2 regions of the Lelliottia sp. CFBP8978 genome follow, and region 1 is predicted to be linked to the other one. Evidence: predicted binding sites of a transcription regulator. Region 1 holds the regulator's gene; the other holds the start of a gene.

The links. Region 1 encodes CRP, which controls carbon source genes, mostly activating them, when cyclic AMP is high. Its sites were predicted from a motif close to ATGTGANNNNNNTCACAT; they were not measured.
Region 2: the regulator CRP is predicted to act here: its motif matches at 5,080-5,097, upstream of garD (galactarate dehydratase).

Annotation. Positions count from the first base shown of each region.
Region 1 is NZ_CM188253.1:4,039,864-4,047,985, forward strand. It holds gene mdcA (malonate decarboxylase subunit alpha) at 1-533, opposite strand, end outside; gene SOM82_RS19060 (hydrolase) at 814-1,836, shown strand; gene SOM82_RS19065 (YheU family protein) at 1,833-2,051, shown strand; gene SOM82_RS19070 (phosphoribulokinase) at 2,082-2,951, shown strand; gene SOM82_RS19075 (OsmC family protein) at 3,017-3,421, opposite strand; gene crp (cAMP-activated global transcriptional regulator CRP) at 3,732-4,364, shown strand; gene SOM82_RS19085 (YccS/YhfK family putative transporter) at 4,422-6,509, shown strand; gene argD (bifunctional acetylornithine/succinyldiaminopimelate transaminase) at 6,563-7,783, opposite strand; gene pabA (aminodeoxychorismate synthase component 2) at 7,870-8,122, opposite strand, start outside.
Region 2 is NZ_CM188253.1:3,845,098-3,853,219, reverse strand. It holds gene SOM82_RS18025 (YraN family protein) at 1-255, opposite strand, end outside; gene SOM82_RS18020 (penicillin-binding protein activator) at 213-2,363, opposite strand; gene rsmI (16S rRNA (cytidine(1402)-2'-O)-methyltransferase) at 2,426-3,292, shown strand; gene garD (galactarate dehydratase) at 3,384-4,955, opposite strand; gene garP (galactarate/glucarate/glycerate transporter GarP) at 5,369-6,703, shown strand; gene garL (2-dehydro-3-deoxyglucarate aldolase) at 6,730-7,500, shown strand; gene garR (2-hydroxy-3-oxopropionate reductase) at 7,533-8,122, shown strand, end outside.

The DNA of each region.
Region 1 (8,122 bases):
GCGGCGGCTTCGACCAGTGCTGGGGTATCTTCGGTACTGGCCCCGGTGTACAAATTACCTTTGCGGTCGGCTTTGAATCCGGCAATCAGCGCCACGTTCGGCGAAAGATCGACGTACAGGCGGGAGTAGAGTTCGATGTAAGTATGAATGGCGCCAATTTCGAGCTGGCCGTCTTCCAGCAGCTGCGAAATACGCAGGCTTTGCGTACCCGAAAACGAGAAATCCAGCTTGCGGGCAATGCCTTTTTCGAAGATATCGAGATGTTCACTGCGGCCCACGCTCGGCATGATCATATGCAGGTCATGAACGATTTGTGGGTTCACCTCTGCCAGCGAGCGGGACAGAAAATCGGCCTGCTTCTGGTTGTTGCCTTCCAGCACGACTTTGTCGCCCGGAGCGATCAGTTTTTCCAGCATCGCGACGAGATCGTCGGTTGGCAGGACCTTGCCTTGCACCGGGACAGAAGCCAGACGGCGCGCTTTTTCGCTGCGTCGAGTGTTCCAGACCCGGGCGGTTTTTTGCCCAGATAACATTATTAACCTCCTGATTCAGCACATCATTCTGATTTGCTTAACGCTGAACAAAGTGTGCGCTCTGGTGAGAAAGGCATCAATTAAGCGTAGAGCGGAATCATTAGCCTGAGAGTAATAATCCAGGTAAAGATTTGTGATCGAGATCAGTTCGCGCAGCCGGAAAACAGGCTAGACGAGACAGAAAGGGCTGAATCAGAGGTAAACACCCCTCGTTTTTCTTAAACAGAGTACACTTCGGCAGGTATAGTAAACGGCTGACAAGAATGAATATCGCATCGTTATGACTCACATCATCCCATCTGACTTCGACATCGCGAGTGACGAAAGCACTGCATTTGTTCCTATGCGCGGTGTGGCTAACCCGCACCTGCAAACCATGCTGCCGAGGCTGCTTCGTCGTCGATTGCAGTTTACCCCTCACTGGCAGCGCCTCGATTTGCCTGACGGCGATTTTGTCGATCTGGCCTGGAGCGAAGATCCTGAACAGGCGAAGCATAAACCGCGTCTGGTGGTGTTTCATGGTCTGGAAGGGAGTCTGCACAGCCCCTACGCCCACGGCTTGATCCATGCGACAAAACAGCGCGGCTGGCTCGGCGTGGTGATGCATTTTCGCGGATGCAGCGGCGAGCCCAATCGCCAGAAACGGATTTACCACTCCGGCGAAACCGAAGACGGGACCTGGTTTTTACGCTGGCTGGCCGACAGTTTTGGCCCCGCGCCAACGGCTGCCGTCGGCTATTCGCTGGGGGGCAACATGCTTGCCTGCCTGCTGGCAAAAGAGAGTGACGATATCCCGCTGGATGCGGCGGTGATTGTCTCTGCGCCCTTTATGCTTGAGCAGTGCAGTTACCATATGGAAAAGGGGTTTTCACGGGTCTATCAGCGCTACCTGCTGAATTTGCTCAAAGCCAATGCGGCGCGTAAGCTCAAAGCCTATCCGGACACGCTGCCAATTAGCCTGCAACAGCTGAAGCGTATGCGCCGTCTGCGTGAATTCGACGATCTGATTACGTCGAAGATCCACGGCTTTGCCGACGCGATAGATTACTATCGTCAGTGTAGCGCCATGCCGTTGCTGAATCAGATCACCAAACCGACGCTGATCATCCATGCCAAAGACGATCCGTTTATGGATCATCACTCCATTCCGGCGCCGGAACATCTGCCCGCCAACGTACAGTATCAACTGACTGAGCATGGCGGCCATGTCGGCTTTATCAGCGGCACATTACGACGGCCAAAAATGTGGCTGGAAGCGCGGATCCCCGACTGGTTAACCCCCTACCTGGAAGGCAAAAAATGATGATTCCCTGGCAGGATCTGGCTCCCGAAACGCTGGATAGCCTGATTGAAAGCTTTGTATTACGCGAGGGCACCGATTATGGTGAACATGAACGTTCGCTTGAGCAAAAGGTCGCCGATGTAAAACGGCAGCTACAAAGTGGCGAGGTGTTGCTGGTGTGGTCTGAACTGCACGAAACCGTCAACATCATGCCGCGCAATCAGTTTCGCGGTTGATTGTTCCATCTTTCCAGTCAGGGAGTTGCTATGTCCGCCAGACATCCGGTTATTGCCGTTACGGGTTCAAGTGGTGCGGGAACCACCACCACCAGCCTCGCTTTTCGCAAGATCTTCGCCCAACTCAATTTGCATGCTGCCGAAGTTGAAGGTGACAGCTTTCACCGCTATACCCGTCCGGAAATGGATATGGCGATTCGCAAGGCCCGCGATTCAGGGAAGCACATCAGCTATTTCGGCCCTGATGCGAACGATTTCGGCCTGCTGGAACAAACCTTTATTGATTACGGCCACACCGGTAAAGGTCAGTCGCGCAAGTATCTGCATACCTACGATGAAGCCGTCCCATGGAACCAGGTTCCGGGTACGTTTACGCCGTGGCAGCCGCTGCCGGAACCCACCGATGTCCTGTTCTACGAAGGATTGCATGGCGGCGTAGTGACACCCCAGCATGACGTGGCGCGCCATGTTGATCTGCTGGTGGGCGTGGTGCCGATTGTCAATCTGGAGTGGATCCAGAAGCTGACCCGTGACATGAGCGAACGCGGCCATTCCCGTGAAGCGGTGATGGATTCTGTCGTGCGCTCAATGGAAGATTACATCAACTATCTGACACCACAGTTTTCACGAACCCACATCAACTTCCAGCGCGTTCCGACGGTGGACACCTCAAACCCGTTCGCAGCAAAAACCATTCCGTCACTGGACGAGAGTTTTGTGGTGATCCACTTCCGCAATCTGGAAGACATTGATTACCCCTGGCTGCTGGCGATGCTGCAGGGCTCATTTATTTCCCACATCAATACATTGGTGGTCCCGGGCGGGAAGATGGGTCTGGCGATGGAGCTGATTATGATGCCGCTGGTGCAGCGACTGATGGAAGGCAAGAAGATCGAGTAACCCTATTCCCTCTCCCCGTGCAGAGGGTCACGATGAGGGCATCGGTGCGCACGATGCCCCATCAGTCAGCCTTCGATCACATCATACGAATGCGTGATTTTCACCGCTTTTTCCAGCATTAACGCCACAGAGCAGTACTTCTCGGCAGAGAGATCGACCGCGCGGGAAACCGCCGCATCCTTCAGATCTTTCCCGGTCACGATAAAGTGCAAATTGATATGCGTGAACAGGCGCGGGGCCTCTTCGCGACGCTCGGAGGTCAGCTTCACTTCGCAGTCCGTCACCTCATGGCGACCCTTTTGCAGAATCGAAACCACGTCGATTGCGCTACAGCCGCCGGCGGCCATCAGCACAACTTCCATCGGGCTTGGCGCTTTATCACCGGAGTTACCATCCATCAAAATCTGGTGTCCGGAAGCGGATTCACCGAGGAACGTTAAACCTTCAACCCATTTCACACGCGCTTGCATATTCATTAACTCCGACGTTGCAATTTTCCGAACAGATTACGCGCGCGTTACAATTCTCGCAACGGAAGACGACCTGCGTCATGCTGAAGCGAGACACCAGGAGACACGCGGCGAAAGCTATGCTAAAACACTCTGGATGCTACAGTAATACATTGACGTTACACATGTATGCAGAGGACATCAAACATTACTGGCTGCGAAACAAAATGACAGCCGCATTCCCAGGTACGGGGAAGAATTCGATTGCAACCCCAGAGTCAGGATGCGATTTATGACTCTGGTGACAGCTTATAACAGAGGATAACAGCGCATGGTGCTTGGCAAACCGCAAACAGACCCGACTCTCGAATGGTTCTTGTCTCATTGCCACATTCATAAGTACCCATCGAAGAGCACGCTGATTCACCAGGGTGAAAAAGCGGAAACGTTGTATTACATCGTCAAAGGCTCGGTGGCAGTGCTGATTAAGGATGAAGAAGGGAAAGAAATGATCCTTTCTTATCTGAACCAGGGTGATTTCATCGGTGAACTGGGCCTGTTTGAAGAAGGCCAGGAACGTAGCGCCTGGGTACGTGCAAAAACCGCGTGTGAAGTCGCCGAAATCTCCTACAAGAAATTCCGTCAGTTGATCCAGGTGAATCCGGATATTCTGATGCGTCTTTCTTCGCAGATGGCTCGCCGCCTGCAGGTCACTTCCGAGAAAGTGGGTAACCTTGCCTTCCTGGACGTGACAGGCCGCATCGCACAGACATTGCTGAACCTGGCGAAACAGCCTGACGCCATGACCCACCCGGACGGTATGCAAATTAAAATTACCCGTCAGGAAATTGGTCAGATCGTCGGGTGTTCTCGTGAGACCGTTGGCCGTATCCTGAAAATGCTGGAAGATCAGAATCTGATCTCCGCCCACGGTAAAACTATCGTGGTTTACGGAACGCGTTAATTCCGGTCAGACGGCGTGCCATCGCAAGGTGTCACGCCGTTTTTGTCTCTGGCAACCATGTGGCGCAGGCTGATTTATCACCCGGAAGTTAACTACGCACTTCGGCAAACGCTGGTGTTATGTCTCCCCGTGGCTGTCGGTCTGATTCTCGGCCAACTGCAACATGGTCTGCTGTTCTCTCTCGTGCCTGCCTGCTGTAACATCGCCGGTCTGGACACCCCGCATAAGCGCTTTTTCAAACGTCTGATTATTGGCGGCAGTTTGTTTGCCGGTTGCAGCCTCGCCGTGCAGCTCTTACTTGCCCGCGACATTCCTCTGCCGCTGATTTTAACCGTGCTGGCGATGACGCTCGGCGTCACCGCGGAGATCAGTTCGCTTCATGCGCGCCTGCTGCCCGCATCGCTCATCGCCGCGATTTTCACCCTTAGCCTTGCCGGAAATATGCCCATCTGGGAGCCGCTGCTGATCTATGCCCTCGGCACGTTGTGGTACGGATTGTTCAACTGGTTCTGGTTCTGGATGTGGCGCGAACAGCCCTTACGCGAATCCCTGAGCCTGCTGTACGTCCAGCTCGCGGAGTATTGCGAAGCAAAATACACCTTGCTGACGCAACATACCGATCCGGAAAAGTCGCTGCCGCCGCTGCTCACTCGCCAGCAAAAGGTGGTGGATCTGATTAGCCAGTGCTACCAGCAGCTCCATATGCTGGCCGCCAATAAGAATCATGAATACAAGCGGCTGCTGCGCACGTTTCAGGTCGGGCTGGATCTTCAGGAGCATATTTCCGTCAGCCTGCATTATCCTGCCGAGGTGCAAAAACTGGTGGAGCGCAGCCACGCCGAAGCGGTGATCCGCTGGAATGCGCAAACGGTCGCCGCGCGCCTGCGGGTACTGGCTGACGATATTCTGTACCACCGCTACCCCACGCGCTTTACGATGGAAAAACAGCTGGGCGCGCTGGAGAAAATCGCACGTCAGCATCCGGACAATCCGGTCGGGCAGTTCTGCGCCTGGCACTTTAGCCGCATCGCGCGCGTGCTCCGCACCCAGCGCCCCCTCTATTCCCGCGACCTGATGGCCGATAAGCAAAAACGCCTGCCGTTGCTGCCAGCGTTAAAAAGCTATTTGTCCCTGAAATCCTCGGCCCTGCGCAATGCGGCGCGGATCAGCGTAATGCTCAGCATTGCCAGCCTGATGGGCATGGCGCTGCATCTACCGAAACCCTACTGGATTTTAATGACGGTGCTGTTTGTCACGCAAAATGGCTACGGCGCCACCCGCGTGCGGATCCTGCACCGGGCAGCGGGCACGGTCGCAGGACTGGTGATTGCTGGCATAACGCTGCACTTCCACGTACCGGACGGCTTCGCCCTGGCAGGAATGCTGGTGATCACCCTCGTGGGTTATCTGATTATCCGCAAAAACTACGGCTGGGCGATGGTCGGATTTACCGTCACGGCGGTGTATACCCTGCAATTGCTCACGCTGAACGGCGAACAGTATATTGTCGCGCGACTGGTGGATACGTTGATTGGCTGTCTGATCGCCTTTGGCGGCATGGTCTGGCTGTGGCCCCAGTGGCAGAGTGGGCTGTTGCGACAGAATGCGCACGATGCGCTGGAGGCCGATCAGCAGGCGATTCGCCTTATTCTGAGCGACGATCCGCAGCCTTCCCCGCTGGCCTATCAGCGCATGAAGGTCAATCAGGCCCATAACGCGCTGTTTAACTCCCTCAATCAGGCGATGCAGGAGCCGGGCTTTAATTCCCATTATCTGGCGGATATGAAGCTGTGGGTCACCCATAGCCAGTTTATCGTCGAGCATATCAATGCCATGACCACGCTGGCACGCGAGCATGCGATGCTGACGCCGGACCTGGCGCAGCGCTATTTGCAGTCGTGTGAAATTGCGCTGCAGCGATGCCAGCAGCGTCTGGAGTATGACGCGCCGGGGGAATCCGGAGACTCTAACATTCTTGAAGCACCGGAAACGCTCACCTGGGGCCCTATGAGCACGCTGGAACAGCATTTACAGCGCGTTCTGGGACATCTGAACACCATGCACACCATTTCGTCGGTCGCATGGCGTCAGCGCCCGCATCACGGCATTTGGCTGACGCGGATTATGCGCCGTAAGGCGTCGTAAGTTTTGCGGCTCCGTATTCCGGGACAAAACCAAGCCGCTACCTGGCGACTCCATTAGCCCTGAACGATCTTCTTCACCGCACTGGCAAAACGCGTCATCCCGGCTTCGATATCCTGCTCTTCCACCACCAGCGACGGCGCAAAGCGCATTACATCTGGGCCGGCATTCAGTACCATCACCCCTTCGTGCGCAGCCGCATGGAGGAAGTCACGCGCGCGGCCTTTATACTGCGGCTTCAGTTCCGCACCGACTAACAGTCCCATGCCGCGAATATCGCTGAACACGTCGTACTGTGCGTCGATCTTCTGAAGATGCTGCACAAACTGCTCGCGCTTCGCGTTGACGCCGTTCAGCACTTCCGGGGTGTTGATAATATCGAACGCCGCTCCGGCAATCGCGCACGCCAGCGGGTTGCCGCCATAAGTGGAACCGTGAGAGCCGACGTGGAAGGCTGATGCGATCTCTTGCGTCGTCAGTACGGCGCTCACCGGGAAACCGCCGCCCAGGGCTTTCGCACTGGTCAGAATATCCGGCGTTACACCATAGTGCATATACGCAAACAGATCGCCGGTACGCCCCATTCCACTTTGCACCTCATCAAACACCAGCAGCGCCTGATGCGCATCGCACAGCGCGCGCAGGCCTTTCAGGAACTCTGGCGTTGCGGCGGTTACGCCGCCCTCACCCTGGATCGGCTCCACCACTACCGCGCAGGTGTGATCGTCCATCACGGCTTTTACGGCATGCAGATCGTTAAATGGCACATGGATAATATCGGCCGGTTTCGGGCCGAAACCGTCAGAGTATTTCGGCTGCCCACCCACGGAGACCGTGAACAGCGAACGGCCGTGGAACGCATTGTGGAACGCGATAATTTTGCTTTTATAGGGGCTGTGGCGAGTGGATGCGTAATAGCGCGCCAGTTTGAAGGCGGTTTCGTTGGCTTCGGTGCCGGAGTTCATAAACAGCACGCGCTCGGCAAACGTCGCGTCGATCATCTTGCGGCCCAGACGCAGCGCCGGTTCATTGGTAAATACGTTGCTGGTATGCCACAACGTTTCGCCCTGGGTTTTTAGCGCGTCGACCAGGGCAGGATGGCAATGCCCCAGCGCCGTCACTGCAATACCGCCCGCAAAATCCACGTACTCTTTGCCCTGCTGATCCCATACCCGGCTACCTTTGCCTTTAACCGGGATAAACTCCGCCGGTGCATAAATTGGCAGGATCACTTCGTCGAATGTTGCGCGTGTAATTGCAGATTGCTCAGTTGCCATGTCATGCCCATCCATTTTATGTCACATTTTTAGTGAGAATATAATCACAAAATATGCATAAAAAATCACAACAAGGCAATAAAAATTCAGCGATTGACGAAATTGGCGAGAAGCTGGTGGCCCTGTTCGCTCAGTATGCTCTCCGGGTGGAACTGCACCCCTTCGAGATCCCATTCGCGATGGCGAATGCCCATGATCTCCCGGGTGTCGCTCCAGGCGGTAACCTCAAAGCACTCAGGCAACGTGGGCGGATCGATAACCAGCGAGTGATAACGCGTAACGGTAAGAGGATTATTCAGGCCAATGAACACCCCCGTTCCCGTGTGAGTCACCGGGGAT
Region 2 (8,122 bases), 190 kb from region 1:
TTGTTTGGCGAGCGTCACGCTGGCGGCAGCGCCACCAAAGAAGGACGACTGTCGGAAACGCACCTCAATAAACACGGTGACCTGACCCTCTTTCATGATCAGGTCAATCTCGCCGCCACGTCCGCGAACGTTGGCGGCGATAAAACGCAGTCCTTTGCCTTCCAGCCAGCGACGCGCTGTTAACTCCCACGCGTCGCCAGTCTGCTTACGGCTTAACTGGCCGGGACGATCTGCCCCTGCTGGTATTTGAGCCATGATAACTTCCTGTTAATCACACAATCCTGAGTGGCCGTCAGATCGCCGGTATTGCCGTTAAGCTCAAAGCCTGGCACCTGGCGCATCTGGGTAAAGTGGTTAGCCAGCGCCCACGCATCGACACCCATTGCATACAAACGTGCCAGAGAGTAGTCGTTACGCACGCTGCTCAGCGCCTGCTGCATCAGTGCCGGATTACTGCCTGCCAGCATCGGGATTTCGCTGTACTGCAGACCATCCATCTCCAGACGGAAATCCGGACCGGCCGTCCCCTGCGCGCTGCGCGAGCTGGCATACAGCGTGACGCCGCTCTGGCTGCCGTTGCGCATGGCGATCATCGGCTTGATGAAGGCGATCTCCTCTGGCGTGGCGACGATATACGCCGCATCCACTTTGCCGCCACCGCTAATTTGTGCATCGGACGGTGGCGCAGGAATGGTCAGTCCGCCGATAGTGACGCTCTGCTGTTGCGGCAGGCTTGCAGAAACCGGACTGCCGGTCAAGGCGATACCCGACCCGCCGTTGACGCCCGCTCTCAGTTCCGAGGTGGAACCAAATTTCTGCTGAAGTACTACGCTGCCGCCCAGCTGTTGCCACTCTTGGGCAAACGCATTCGCCACGCGGTCGCCCAGTGCGCTACGTGGAGTCAGCAGCAGCGGAGCTTGTTTTCCCTGCTCGTGGATATGGCGCGCGGCATCGCGAGCTTCATCTTCCGGTGAAAGGGCGAAGTAACAAATGTTTGCGCGATTCTGCACCTGCTCCGGCTGGTTGAGTGCCAGCACGTTCAGCGAGGTATTGCTCTTCATCAGCTCTTCGACGTTATTTTTCAGCAGCGGACCGACAACAATACTGGCCCCGTCCTGCTGGGCCTGCGCCAGAACCTGATCGAGCGGTTGCGAGCTGGTATCGTAAACTTTTAGCTCAGCGCCTGGATTCGCTGTGGTTGCGGCCACGGTTTGTGGCTGCGCGGCGGGCTGCTGTTCCGGTGCGGCGGTTTGCGGCGCAGGCGCAGCGACATCGGTTGCCGGGGCTGCTGGCGCTTGCGCCGGGGTCTGTGCCTGCGCTTCTGGCGCTGGCGCGGCTGCCGGAGGAGTGGTTGGCGCCGTGACCGGATTCTGCATCGTGCCCTGTGCAGGCGCTTGCGAAGTCGTTAAATCACTGGTTTCCGCCGCAGACGGGCTAATGACGTCATTCACGTTCGCGGCCTGGGCGGACTGATCGGGAATCGCATTCCCGGCTACCGCCGTCGTGCCATTTTTTGCCGCTTCAAAGCCCTGCTGAATGGTGCGACCGAATACCGCCGCCTGGCCGTTGAGCGGCAGCAGAAGGGCGATCTTATTCACGGAGGCGGGTTTGAAGTTTTGCACATTCACCAGCTGCGACGGCAGCATTTTCGCGCCCGGGTTTTGCGGATAACGCGTTTGCCAGTCGGTGATCCCTGCTTTAAGCATCTTTGGGTCGCTGCGGTTGTTGAACCACATCTGCTGCAAATCCAGCCAGCCCTGCAGCACATTTTCGTCGGCATTGATCACCAGGGTCTGCGCCTGTTCCGGCGTCATCGCGGAGAGTGCTTGCCAGGTCGCATCAATGTTCTTCTGCTTATCCGCCGCGTTCAGTAACGGCTCCTGAGCAATTAAAGCCCGAAGGAGTTGCAGTGAAGGACGCCCCTGCTCGGTGGCAATGATTGCCTGCCAGTAGCGCGCTTGCTGATTGTTTTCCAGCGCTTTGACGTCGATGTCGCTCAGGATCTTTTTCGCCGCCGGGTAATCTTTCTGCGCAATTTTCAGTTCAGCGGAGAGAAGGGATTGCTCGTGACGCTGGGTGTCGTTCAAATCCTGCGGCAGCTGGTTATACAGTTCGGACGCCTGCTGCGTCTTGCCTTCCTTCAGCAGTGAACGAATGGCAAGTAATTGCCAGTTGGTCTTGGTATCATCTGAGCTCTGCGACATTTGTTGCAGATAATAGCCGGAATCAGCCTGCGCAGTCCCCTGCATATGGGCAGCAGTTTGATCGGGCGCCTGGGTGCCACAGCCTGCAAAGAGTAAGGCTGCCAGCACGACAGGAAGGCTGCGCGAAGCTTTTGTTCGAAGAAACGTTAACGGTACCATACTGTATCCAGTGATATTTTTTAGGCAATGCTCAATATTAAATCGGCAATACGGACTAAACAATGAAACAACACGAAACGGCAGATAATTCTCAAGGCCAGCTTTATATTGTACCTACTCCTATCGGGAATTTGTCTGATATTACCCAACGTGCACTCACCGTTTTACAAGCCGTTGATTTAATTGCCGCTGAAGATACCCGCCACACCGGCCTGTTGCTGCAACATTTCGCCATCAACGCTCGTTTGTTCGCATTACACGATCACAATGAGCAACAAAAAGCGCAGATGCTGGTGGATAAACTCAAGGCGGGGCAGAACATTGCGCTGGTGTCCGATGCCGGAACGCCGCTGATTAACGATCCCGGTTACCACCTGGTTCGCACCTGTCGTGAAGCCGGTATCCGCGTGGTACCGCTGCCGGGGCCGTGCGCGGCGATTGCGGCTTTAAGTGCGGCGGGCCTGCCGTCGGATCGCTTCTGCTACGAAGGTTTCTTACCGGCAAAATCCAAAGGTCGCCGTGACACGCTGAAAGAACTGGAAGCGGAACCGCGGACGCTGATTTTCTATGAGTCCACCCACCGTCTGCTGGAAAGTTTAGAGGATATGGTCGCTGTGTGGGGGGAAGCCCGCTATGTGGTACTGGCGCGTGAGCTCACTAAAACCTGGGAAACGATCCACGGCGCACCCGTGGGAGAATTGCTGGCCTGGGTGAAAGAAGATGAAAACCGCCGCAAAGGCGAGATGGTGCTGATTGTTGAAGGCCATAAGGCGCAGGAAGATGCGCTGCCAGCCGACGCGCTGCGTACGCTGGCACTGTTGCAAACCGAGCTGCCACTGAAAAAAGCCGCTGCGCTTGCCGCTGAAATTCACGGCGTGAAAAAGAACGCGCTGTATAAATATGCTCTGGAGCAGCAGGACAACGGTTAACGGTAAACCGGGCGAGCGTCATGCCGCCCGGCCTGTTATCCAGCGACCGGTTCCCTCCGCCCTTGCGGGAAGAGGGAAGTGGGGCGAAGAATCAGGTCACCGGAGCCGGGTTAAATACCGCCAGTTGGTTATGCAATCCCCACTGATCGGAGAAGGTTTTCTTCCGGCCGCTCGCCACATCCAGGATGAAGTGGAACAGTTTCCAGCCCACGTCCTCAATGCTCTCTTCGCCCGTCGCAATGGTTCCCGCGTTAATATCCATTAAGTCATACCAGCGGTTCGCCAGCTCAGTACGGGTCGCCATCTTGATTACCGGAACCGCCATCAGACCGTACGGCGTGCCACGCCCGGTGGTAAAGACTTGTACCGTAATACCGGATGCCACCTGCTGCGTACCGCAGACAAAATCGCTCGCAGGCGTTGCGGCATAAATCAGACCGCGTTTGGTTGGACGCTGGCCTGGTGAAAGCACCTCAGAGATGGCGCTCTGGCCGGATTTAGCAATCGAGCCGAGGGCCTTTTCGACCACGTTCGCCAGGCCACCTTTTTTGTTGCCCGGCGACGGGTTAGCGCTGCGGTCGGTTTGCCCGAGATCGAGATAGTTATCGTACCAGGCCATCTCCTCCAGCAGGCGCTTACCCACTTCTTCATTGATGGCTCGCGGCGTGAGAAGGTGAATTGCATCGCGGACTTCAGTGACTTCCGAGAACATGACCGTTGCGCCACAGCGAACAAACAGATCGGAGGCATAACCCACTGCCGGATTCGCAGTGACGCCTGAGAAAGCATCGCTGCCGCCGCACTGCGTGCCGACAACCAGCTCTGAGGCCGGGCAGGTTTCGCGCTGGCGTTTATTCAGTTTTTCCAGATGGCGGACGGCAACCTGGAGAATATCGTCGACCATGGATTTAAAGCCGACGTGATGTTCATCCTGCAAACGGACGATGCTGGCGTCATCAACCGCGATGGCTTTGACATCTTCGGTGCCCTGCAGCAGACGCTCCGGCTGGAGCTTTTCACAGCCCAGGCCAATCACCATCACTTCGCCGCCAAAATTCGGGTTCAGCGCAATGTTATGGATAGTCCGAATCGGTACGACCGCCGCCGGGGCATTAATGGCGACACCGCAGCCATAGAGATGATTCAGGCCGACCACGCCGTCAACGTTCGGATATTTCGGCAGCAAATCACGTTCGATGATTTTGACCACGTAATCCACCACGCCCGCCACGCAATGCACGCTGGTGGTAATGCCGAGCAGGTTTTTCGTTCCCACGCTGCCGTCTGCGTTGCGGTAGCCTTCAAAGGTATAACCTTCCAGAGGCGGCAGCGGTTCAGGGACGCGAGTGGCCAGCGGTAGTGTATTCAGCGGCGGGGCTTTAGGCAGTTCAACTAATGATTCATCAATCCAGCTGCCCTGAGGTATCGCGCGCACGGCGTAACCGATGATTTCGCCGTAGCGGATGATTTCGCCATGCGCCGGAATATCGACCAGTGCGACTTTGTGTCCCTGGGGAATGTGTTCAATAAGCGCCAGGCCATCAGGAAAACGAGTTCCCGCTTTCAGGCCATTGTCATTAACAATGATCGCCACGTTATCTGTGTCGTGTACCTTAATATAGAACGCCGTAGGCGACGCTTGTCGAATTTCGATGTCGGCCATTGCTCATTATTCTCCAGTTAAATCTTAGATATTAAATGCAGTGACAAGAGTGTTTATTTTCTTATTGTCAGAAATAAAGACGCTGCTTTGTTGAATAAAGAATGTCAGGACTCGGAGGATAAAAATGTGACGAAGATCACTCCCCTGAGTGCGCATCACCGCCGTCTGGCGAGTAATGCGTAAATCTGTGCATCAGCGCCCAGATGATTGTGCATATGCTCAAAATAATGTTCTTAAATACGCATATAATTGAGCGATACAACAATGTGCAGGGCAGGGCTGATGTTTATACTTAATCACGATTTCATTGTATCTGGTTAATTAACTGATATTGCCTGCTATCAATAAATAATCAGTAAAACGATTCCAAAAATAATAAAAACACCTACACCGATGTACCTGAGGAAATTAAAATGTCACTGGATACTGCTGTAGAAACAAAAAAGGGTATTCATACCCGTCATTTAATATTGCTGATTATCTTTATTGTGACCGCGGTGAACTATGCGGACCGCGCGACACTTTCTATTGCCGGGACAGAAGTCGCGAAAGAGCTCCAGTTAAGTGCCGTGTCGATGGGGTATATCTTCTCTGCATTTGGCTGGGCCTATCTGCTGATGCAGATCCCGGGCGGCTGGTTGCTCGATAAATTTGGCTCGAAGAAGGTTTATACCTATAGCCTGTTCTTCTGGTCGCTGTTCACGTTCTTACAGGGTTTTGTTGATTTCTTCCCGCTGGCGTGGGCAGGTATCTCCATGTTCTGTATGCGTTTTATGCTGGGTTTCTCGGAGGCCCCGTCTTTCCCGGCCAACGCCCGTATTGTGGCCGCCTGGTTCCCGACGAAAGAGCGCGGCACTGCCTCGGCTATTTTTAACTCTGCGCAATATTTTTCTCTGGCACTTTTCTCACCGCTGCTGGGCTGGTTGACCTTCGCGTGGGGCTGGGAACATGTCTTTACCGTGATGGGTGTGATTGGCTTTGTTCTGACCGGGCTGTGGGTGAAGTTTATCCATAACCCAACCGACCATCCGCGTATGTCTGCAGAAGAGCTGAAGTTCATCTCGGACGGCGGCGCGGTAGTCGATATGGATCATAAAAAGCCAGGCGACAAAGCGGCAAGCGGACCAAAACTGCATTACATCAAACAGTTGTTGACCAACCGCATGATGCTCGGCGTATTTTTTGGTCAATACTTTATCAACACCATTACCTGGTTCTTCCTCACCTGGTTCCCGATTTATCTGGTGCAGGAGAAGGGAATGTCAATTCTGAAGGTCGGCATGGTGGCCTCTATTCCGGCACTGTGCGGTTTTGCGGGTGGCGTACTGGGCGGCGTGTTCTCAGACCATCTGATCAAAAGCGGCAAGTCTATTACCCTGGCGCGTAAGTTACCGATTGTGCTCGGCATGCTACTGGCATCGACCATTATCCTGTGCAACTACACCAACAATACCGCGCTGGTGGTGGCATTGATGGCGCTGGCATTCTTCGGTAAAGGCTTTGGTGCGCTGGGCTGGCCGGTCATTTCTGACACCGCGCCAAAAGAGATTGTGGGCCTGTGTGGCGGTGTGTTCAACGTCTTCGGTAACGTGGCGTCGATTGTCACGCCTCTGGTGATTGGCTATCTGGTGAGCGAACTGCATTCATTTAATGCGGCTCTGGTATTCGTTGGCTGCTCGGCGTTGATGGCGATGGTGTGTTACCTGTTCGTGGTAGGCGACATCAAACGTATGGAATTGCAGAAATAAATCACGATTCATTGAAGGTATAAGCGATGAGTAACGATATTTTCCCGAACAAGTTTAAAGCGGCCCTGGCGGCAAAAGAGATTCAGATTGGCTGCTGGTCTGCGCTGGCTAACCCCATCAGCACCGAAGTGTTAGGGCTGGCAGGGTTTGACTGGCTGGTACTGGACGGCGAACACGCGCCGAATGACATCACCACGTTTATTCCGCAACTGATGGCGCTAAAGGGGAGCCACAGCGCGCCGGTGGTGCGTGTGCCAACCAACGAGCCGGTGATTATTAAGCGCCTGCTGGATATCGGCTTCTATAACTTCCTGATCCCGTTTGTGGAAAATGTGGAAGAAGCGGTACAGGCCGTGGCGTCTACCCGCTATCCGCCAGAAGGTATTCGCGGCGTGTCCGTTTCTCATCGCGCCAATATGTTCGGCACGGTGCCGGACTACTTTGCCCAGTCCAACCAGAACATCACGATTCTGGTTCAGATTGAGAGTCAGCAGGGCGTGGACAACGTTGACGCCATTGCGGCAACGGACGGCGTGGACGGCATTTTTGTCGGTCCAAGCGATCTGGCTGCGGCGTTTGGCCACCTCGGCAATGCCAGTCACCCGGAGGTGCAGCGTGCCATCCAGCACATTTTCGCCCGTGCTAAAGCGCACGGTAAACCGAGCGGTATTCTGGCTCCGGTTGAGGCTGATGCTCGCCGTTACCTTGAGTGGGGCGCCACCTTTGTTGCCGTAGGCAGCGACCTCGGCGTATTCCGTTCTGCCACGCAGAAGTTAGCGGATTCCTTTAAAAAATAATCACCATCGATAATAGAGAGAGAGATGCAATTATGACACTGAAAGTTGGTTTTATTGGCCTGGGTATCATGGGCAAACCAATGAGTAAAAACCTCATTAAAGCCGGTTACTCGCTGGTGGTTTCTGACCGTAATCCTGAAGTCATTGCGGAATTGATTGCCGCTGGTGCTGAAACCGCGATCACCGCCAAAGCGATTGCTGAGCAGTGTGATGTGGTCATCACCATGCTGCCTAACTCCCCGCATGTCCATGAGGTGGCGCTGGGTGAAAACGGGCTGATTGAAGGCGCGAAGCCAGGGCTGGTGCTGATCGACATGAGTTCTATCGCTCCGCTGGCGAGCCGTGAAATCAGCGAAGCGCTGAAAGCGAAAGGCGTAGAGATGCTGGATGCGCCGGTGAGCGGCGGCGAGCCAAAAGCGATCGACGGCACGCTGTCGGTCATGGTCGGCGGCGATAAAGCCATTTTCGACAAATATTACGATCTGCTGAAAGCAATGGCGGGCTCCGTAGTGCATACCGGTGAAATCGGTGCGGGCAACGTGACCAAACTGGCGAACCAGGTGATTGTGGCGCTGAACATCGCCGCGATGTCCGAAGCGCTGACGCTGGCCACCAAAGCGGG